DNA from 2 places in the Pseudoalteromonas sp. D15MCD-2 genome. Region 2 is predicted to be linked to the other one. Evidence: riboswitches for the same ligand, from Rfam matches in the RefSeq annotation. Region 2 holds a riboswitch; the other holds the start of a gene.

Region 1 (4,217 bases), 1.8 Mb from region 2:
TCGATACCTGATTTAACGCCTTTTAAAATAATACTCGCGGTAAGAATAAGCATCAGTGGCGTAAACACAAAATTACGTGCCATAGAGTCACTGTGTAAAAAGTTACTTAACTCAGTAAAACCAAAGAAGCTTGCGACTGGCTCGAGCGCATAAGCGAGCATCCACCCGGCAACTATCGAATAAAAGCTCAGCATTACAACCGCACCAAACAGGCCAATATAACCAGCTGCTGCCCCCACTTTAGGCGCTGTGTCTTGCCATGCGTTAGATAATGCTTTTACTGGATTCGCTTGCGCTTGGTGGCCTAAATACAGCTCAGTATACAGAGCCGGAAGCGCTAATAAGAAGATAACAATGAAGTAAACGAGTAAAAATGCACCGCCGCCATGGTTTGCCGCTTGTGTTGGAAAGCCCCAAATATTACCTAAACCTACCGCCGCACCAGAAGCTGCTAAAACGAAACCTAATCGACTTTGAAAGCCGTCACGAACTTGTGCCATACATCTACAAATCTGTTATTATTTTTCATCATTAAACCATAATTACAGTCAACTGCGTAAACTATTTGCGTTTGTTCATGCCTATAAATGTGCATCTGCTGTAAAAATGAACAAAACTAAATACGAGCCTTCGTGTAAGCGTTAAACCATGAGCAGTCACTACTTTTCGAACACCCTTGTCATCGAGCAGCAAAGCCAATCAACGGCCAAAAAAATTATGCTGATGGATGCAACACGTATTGATGTTGCAAGTTTACCCGTTGATAAATTACTCAGTGAGTTTGAATTAAGCGTGCTTGAAAAACGCAAAGTGCCTAGCGCCAAGCAAGAGTACTTAGCGACTCGCCTAACGTTAAAGTATTTGTATCAACATGCTTACCCTAGTGATGATTTAGCTCTCAATGAAATATCAAGCCAGTTTAATGACAAAGACAGTAAGCTCAAATTACATACAAAACGCAGAGAACCTGTGTGGGCCTGTTTATCACATTCAAATGGTTTAATTGGCGCAGCCCTTAACCCCGAACAGCAGCGATTTGGTTTTGATATTGAACAAAGCAGTAAGCCTCGCCCTTTTATCAAACTCGCAAAGCATTTTTATCATCAAGATGAAGTTGACTTAATTAGCCGTTTTGACGCTCCCGATGAACAGGCACAGTGCTTTTTTAGAATTTGGACATTAAAAGAGTCGCTTGCCAAAGCAAGTGCTCAGCCAATTGCGAAACTACTTGCTCCTAATGTATTTGAAGAATTGAGCAAACATAATTTCAGCGCGAGTAGTAACTCTGTTGAAGGCTTTGATATAAGTGTTGTGGCACAAAAAAGCACTGACTGGCAGTGCTCTTTTATTAATTTTAACGACTTACGCCGCGACTTGGCTTTCTAATAGTCGGCTGTGAATAGCCTGCACGACTTCATCTGACTCACTTTGCTCAACTAAGAAGCACAGGTTATGTTTACTTGCACCGTGGCAAATTAAACGAATATTAAAATCACTCAATACCTGCATTAAGTTCATTTCTTGCTGACGTAATTGAATTTCAGAACCAATTAAAGCCACCAGCGTTAAGTTATTCTCAACCGACACATGACAAAACTCAGAAAGCTTATCTAAACAAGCTTGATCAAGCTCAGGGCGTGATGCATTTGGTGCGTTATCCAAAGTAATTGCAACACTGATCTCTGAGGTAGTAACCAAATCAACCGAAATATTAAACTCACTTAAAATGGTGAATACACGGGCTAAGAAACCACTCGCTAGGAGCATTTCTGGGCTTTTAACCGTTAACAGAATTTGATTTTTACGCTGTGTTACGGCTCGAATACCTGGTTGCTGAGATTTTTCTTTTTCAATCCATGTACCACCTAACTGTGGTTCACGGCTTGAACCAACAAACACACTAATATGGCTTCGGCTTGCAGGTAAAATGGTTGCCGGGTGCAGTACTTTTGCCCCAAACGTTGCCATTTCTGCCGCTTCATCAAAGCTTAAGCGTGCAATTGGGCTTGCTTTAGCGCATAAACGCGGATCAGTACTGAAAATACCCACAACATCGGTCCAAATATGCACGCTTTTTGCGTTAATTGCTTCAGCGAGTAATGCAGCACTGTAATCTGAACCACCACGGCCTAAAGTGGTCGTTTGATTGTGCTCATTGCTACCAATAAAACCTTGAGTTACCACAACATGGTCATCAAGTAATGGCACTAAATGCTCTTTAGCTGCCGCAGCGGTTGCTGCAACATTTGGGGTAGCTTTAGCAAATTGGCTATCTGTTTTTAGCACTTTACGTACATCAAAACGCACCGCATCAAGACCTTGCCCTCGTAATACTTGAGTAAATAAATACGATGATAAACGCTCGCCAAAGCTCAGTAGTTCATCTTGATCTGCTACTGACTTAGCCCCGTCTGATGCTAGCTTTTGAAAAGCCTTAAGCGTTTCATTAAAGCCATGTGCTAAATCAGCATCCAGTGACAGCTCTGCCAAGATTGCTTCTTGAATGGCGACAACGCCAGTAATATGCTCATCACGTTCAGCCGCACTCAAATCAGCTTTACACAATGCAACTAAATGATTGGTCACGCCTGCACTGGCACTCACAGCAACAATACGTACTTGATTATCAGCACAAATAATTTCTGCACAGCGGCTCATAGCATCAAAGTTAGCTACACTGGTGCCACCAAATTTTGCAACAACGTAATCTGATTTTGTGTTGGCGGCTAATTGGGTATTCATGTCGTCTCCTTTTGTGGAAAACTATCCACAGTAATTCAAGAAGAACTCGGCAAGGGGGTGCTTTGAAAATAAAGAGTAGTCCATGCCAGAAGCTCTCCACCTAGTTTGGTGACAGTTTTGAGGATTCAGCCCCATAAACCGAAAAATAACCGTGACGTCCGGTTAATTTTCTCGGCGAGTACTTCCCTCATTAATGGTCATCGGCGTTCGTCACCTCACATTAATTACCTAAGTATCGCACCTCTTCTGAATGTTAAGTTAACACCTGGTTAAAATAACAAAGCCTGCTGTTAAAAGCAGGCTTCGAAAGTTAACGTTTAGACGTCTAGCTGTCAAGTTGTTTTATGAAATTAAACTGCCCGCTAAGTGCGAACCATAATAACCAACGGTATAAGCAACTAATAAATAAACCGACATTTTAAGATAGCTCATAAAGGTCAGTGCCTTAACCTTACTCATGGCAATAATACCTGCCGCAGAGCCGATAATAAGCATTGAGCCACCGACCCCAGTTGCGTAAGTAAACGACAGCCATTGCTGAGGACTCATCACAATATCAGCTTTTAAAAGTGCTGCAGTTAGAGGTACGTTATCTACCGCCGCTGATAATAGCCCCATCAAGTAGTTGGCATATTCCGGTGCCATCAACTCATATAAATGAGTAAATTTAGCAAGCATACCAACTTCTTTTAATGCGCCAACCAGCAATAACACACCAACGAAGAACAATAAGGTGTCGTATTCAATTTCACGAATATAATCGATGATTTTTTTGTTAACGTCTTTTTTGCGCATTAAGAATTGCGCAACCAAAAACATCAGAGATAAACCAAATAAAAAGGTTAATAACGGCGGCACACTATAAAGCACACTCAAAGTTAACGTAGCAATAATCGTCGAGAAGAAGATAACCGCAATAGTAATATCTGTCTTTTCGATACGACGGGCTGCTTGTTTTTCAAACACAACATTACCCGACATACCCACCGACAACATCGCCGCGAGCAGTGCAACACTTGTCAGTGCAGGGGCAATTAATAATAGTAGATTAGCAATCGTGACTTTTTCGTCTAAGAAAATCATCAGGGTTGTAACATCACCCGTAATCAACGACACCCCACCCGAATTAACACTAAATACAATTAAGGTCGCATATTTTATTAATTTTTTAGGATCTAACTTAAGTGACATCACCACCGCAAGCGAGATTAAAGTTGCAGTTATGTTGTCTGAAATAGATGAAAATAGAAACGCAAACCCACCAATCAGAAACATCAGCTTTCGTTCACTGATTTGATTTGGCATAATTTTATGAACAATATTCTGGATAAAACCTTTAGAGTTTAAATACGCTACAAAGGTCATCGCAGCCATTAAGAACAGCCACAAAGTCGCGATTTCTAATATGTTGTGATCCAGTTGATGTTGTATGGTTTCTGGGCTTTGCCCATGAATTGGAGAGATAAATAAGATAA
Region 2 (4,217 bases):
TCTTTTAAATTAGAATCTATAACAAAGTCTTTCACTAAAGATTCAGTAAGTGCATTAAAAGTATTGGTGTAATCAAGTTGGTGTTGCTTCATTAACCCCAGTAACTCTGAAACTAAAGCATGATCGCCTTCTTGCTGACCAGCTAAGCCTAATTTCTGCTGCCACATAATATTAAATGCATCATTAAATTTAGCAGCAAAACCATTCACAACCGGTGAGAGTTGCTCAACGGCAGCATCTTGATCAGTAAATAAAGGGATTAAGCTTTCAGCTAAACGCGCAATATTCCAATTGGCAATATTCGGCTGATTACCAAATGCATAGCGCCCTTGATGGTCAATCGAACTAAACACCGTGTCTAAGTCAAACTGATTCATCATCGCGCAAGGACCATAATCAATGGTTTCACCGCTAATCAAGGTATTATCGGTATTCATCACGCCATGTATAAAGCCAATTCGCATCCAGCTGATAACGAGCTCAATTTGCTTATCTAGCACGGCGGTTAAAAATTCAATATAACGCTGCTCACCCGTACTGCTAATGTCAGGAAAGTGGCAATTTATTGCGTAGTCGACTAGCTTTTCTAACCCTTCTATATCACCTTGTGTAGCTAAGTATTGAAATGAGCCAACACGAATATGGCTTTTAGCTAAACGAGTGACAACTGCACCCGGGCGAGGTGGCTGGCGATATACCGTTTCGCCAGTTGTAACTACAGCTAAACAACGCGTAGTCGCGATACCAAGCGCATGAAGTGCCTCACTCATGATGTACTCACGTACAGCCGGACCAATGGCACAGCGACCATCACCACCGCGAGAGAATACCGTTGCTCCTGCGCCTTTTAGCTGTAAGTCCCACAATGTGCCATTGTGATCTGCAATAGCACCAAGCAAATGCGCTCTACCATCACCAAGACGCGGTGAAAAATGACCAAATTGATGACCTGAGTAACCAAGTGCAACCGGTGCAACATCTTTATCTATTGTTGAACCAGATAGTAATTTAGCTAAATATTCGCTGTCGTGTTTAATTTCAAAATTATCAGCTAGCTTGTCATTAAATAGCAGTAATTGTGGCTTAGCAACGGCACTCGGCATATCTTTAATAGCAAGCAGTTCACTAATATCTGTGTATCGGGTTTGCAGTTCCATAACTGTCCTTAACGTGTTGCTACACCTACACGATTATCGCCTACACCATAGGCCACTAGTTGGCTTAGAGCCTGCAAGCTGTAACCGCTTTGCTGTTGTAATTCATTGAAAAAATCTTGTGCTGCTTGTAATGACTTTTTAGTTTGTAAGCCGCCATCAATCAACTCATGGGCACGCAAGTAGGCTTCTACATCGCGAGAAAGCAAAAAAGTATCTTTACCAAGCGCTCGCAAAGCGTAAGGGCCAGTGTTGCCTCCTAATCGAGCGCCATGTTTTTTAAGATAAGCCCACAGACCAATAATATTGTCAGTTGGCCAATCTGCAATAAATTGGCTAAAACTGCCATGTTTTTCGGCAACTTCGTGAATCATGTACGCATTTTCAGGGATCGTTTGTACTTTTTTAAAATTACGAACAATTCGCTCATCACTGGCTTTTTGCTCAAGCATATCTGGCGGCATCATCAACAACTTTTCTACGCTGAAATCCCAAAACACATCACGAAAACCAGCCCATTTATTATTGATAACAGACCAATAAAAACCGCTTTGAAAGACTTTACGCGTAAACTCTTCTAACCATAAATCGTCATGCATTTTGGCAATATCAGTATCATCGAGCGGGTTTGATAACAATGCATGCAGCATTTCTTCGCTGCCTTTTCGAGATACGGCTCGCTGATAAATATCGTTAAATTTTTCCATCATTTTTCCAATTTATTTGGTTAACGCTAAGTGTACGTAAAAACACGCTTATACGTAACCATGTTGCAAAATCGGTCACTAAAAAACAAATCCTTCGCCTTGACACCTAGATGGCTAAAATGCTTTAATCGCCGCCAATACCCTATTTAACTATGTTGGCTTTAACCTTTAAAGCGAGCATAAAGGGCTGGAAGAGGTGCGTTATTCAGGTAGCGTATGGGAAGAGCACAGACTCTGTTGATCATACGTGAGGGGAATTAACGCCGAGAAGTAACACCGTTTGTGAGGTGCTTATTTCGGGCGACTGGGCTGAATCCCAGCGACTGTCACCAACAATAGCAAAGCGCTATTGATTAGTTTGGTGGAGAGCTTCTGGTCTTAGTATAATAAGGCCGTCGCGTCTTTATTATTTTAAGCCCATTCGCTCTTCGAATTATACCTTGTTCGAACGACGACATGCGGCTCCATTCAAATGTTCCCGCATAAACTCTTCGAATACCTTATAAGTTCGTGAGAGATGATCAACAATTTTGATTTAAACGACTATCCACTATGGACAGCGCTTGTCACGCCATTTTCTGAATCTGGCGAGGTCGATTACACGGCCCTTGAACAACTGGTTACTGAGCAGCAAGATGCAAATAACGGCATTTTATTGCTTGGCAGTACTGGTGAAGGACTGGCGCTTTCACTCAAAGAGCAACAAGCCATTGTTGAGCATGTTTGCCAATTAGCACCAAGTGTCCCACTCATGGTTGCTGTGGGCGGCATGAATCTTAAGCAACAAATTGCTTGGGTTGAATACTGCAACCAACTACCTATTCATGGCTACCTGTTAGGTTCACCTCTGTATGCAAAACCTGGGGTTGTTGGCCAAACACATTGGTTTGAAAGCCTACTAGACGCAAGTAACCACCCATGTATGTTGTATAACGTACCAGGACGCAGCGCAGTTGAGATTTCACCACAGGTGATCAAAAACCTTGCTGAGCACAAAAATCTTTGGGCTTTAAAAGAAGCCAGTGGCGACATTAGCAAATTTGAAGGCTTTAGAACGGCATCACCAACACTGGCCATATTTAGTGGCGACGATGCACTTATGCCATATTTTGCTCAAGCTGGTGCAAAAGGCTTAGTTTCGGTTGCCGCGAATGCTTGGCCGAGTCAAACCCATGAGTTTGTTAAACGTAGTTTAAGTGGTCAATACCCAAATCTATTCACCGATTGGTCGCAAGCAATCCAAAGTTTATTCGCTGTGGCAAATCCAATCCCAGTAAAAGTACTGATGCACCTGCAAGGTAAAATAAATACCCCGCATTTACGTCCGCCGCTTACGCATTTAGAGCTTGAGCAAACAGACAGCATCACCCACGCAAACAACACAATTTTATCTTGGAACTAAAAACAGGTTTTATCATGAGCTGGTTAGAATTATTAAACAACTTAGAATCAGGCGCAGTTCGCGCAGCAACACAAGACGAGAACGGCAACTGGCACGCCAATGTTGAAGTTAAACAAGGCATTTTAGAAGCCTTTAAAAACGGCACTAATACTGAGTTCCCAGGTGGTTTTGTTGATAAGCACAACTTAGCACCACAAGGGTTTGCAGCAGATGCTGGCGTGCGTATGGTACCAGGTGGTAGCAGTGTTCGCCGTGGCGCACACGTTGCCAAAGGCACGATTATCATGCCACCAGCATATGTGAATATTGGCGCGTTCATCGACGAAGGCACTATGGTCGATAGCCACGCATTAGTGGGTTCATGCGCACAAGTGGGTAAAAATGTTCACCTAAGTGCTGCAGTACAATTAGGTGGTGTACTAGAGCCAATTGGTGCTAGCCCTGTGGTTATTGAAGACGACGCATTCATCGGCGCAGGCTGCGTTATTGTTGAAGGTGTGGTTGTGAAAAAAGGTGCTGTACTTGCGCCAGGTGTTCGCTTATCGGCAACTATTCCTGTCTACGATTGCGTTAACGAACGCCAGCTAGACAAAGGTGAAGCCATCCCAGAAAACGCGATTGTGATCCCAGGCTCTCGCCCTGCTTCAAATGCATGGGCTCGCGAGCAAGGTCTAAGCATGTCTTGTGCATTGATCGTGAAATACCGTGATGAACAAAGCGATGCATCATTACTGTTAGAAGAGGTTTTACGTTAATGAGCTTTTTGAGCACGCCCATCAAGCAAGCGGTTGAACAAGTTTCAACACATCTTGATACGCCATTTTTTATCTATGATTTAGATAAATTAACTGCACATTTAAATCAACTGACTGCGCAAACCGATGTGAAACTTTGGTATGCCGTAAAGGCCAACCCACTGTCTCGCATTATTCAATGTTTAGACAGCGCAGGGTT

The links. Region 2 has a riboswitch for lysine ahead of dapA (4-hydroxy-tetrahydrodipicolinate synthase). Riboswitches for the same ligand answer to the same signal wherever they lie in the genome.
Region 1: linked by a shared signal. The riboswitch ahead of lysC (lysine-sensitive aspartokinase 3) and the one ahead of dapA (4-hydroxy-tetrahydrodipicolinate synthase) in region 2 are both predicted to bind lysine.

The regions. Positions count from the first base shown of each region.
Region 1 is NZ_JBCFQE010000001.1:1,590,287-1,594,503, reverse strand. It holds gene AADY36_RS07215 (sodium-dependent transporter) at 1-500, opposite strand, end outside; gene AADY36_RS07210 (4'-phosphopantetheinyl transferase family protein) at 649-1,386, shown strand; gene lysC (lysine-sensitive aspartokinase 3) at 1,363-2,742, opposite strand; lysine riboswitch at 2,824-2,996, opposite strand; gene nhaD (sodium:proton antiporter NhaD) at 3,085-4,217, opposite strand, start outside.
Region 2 is NZ_JBCFQE010000001.1:3,386,353-3,390,569, forward strand. It holds gene AADY36_RS15530 (protein adenylyltransferase SelO) at 1-1,157, opposite strand, end outside; gene AADY36_RS15535 (DNA-3-methyladenine glycosylase I) at 1,166-1,861, opposite strand; lysine riboswitch at 2,045-2,241, shown strand; gene dapA (4-hydroxy-tetrahydrodipicolinate synthase) at 2,379-3,263, shown strand; gene AADY36_RS15545 (2,3,4,5-tetrahydropyridine-2,6-dicarboxylate N-succinyltransferase) at 3,278-4,018, shown strand; gene AADY36_RS15550 (PLP-dependent decarboxylase) at 4,018-4,217, shown strand, end outside.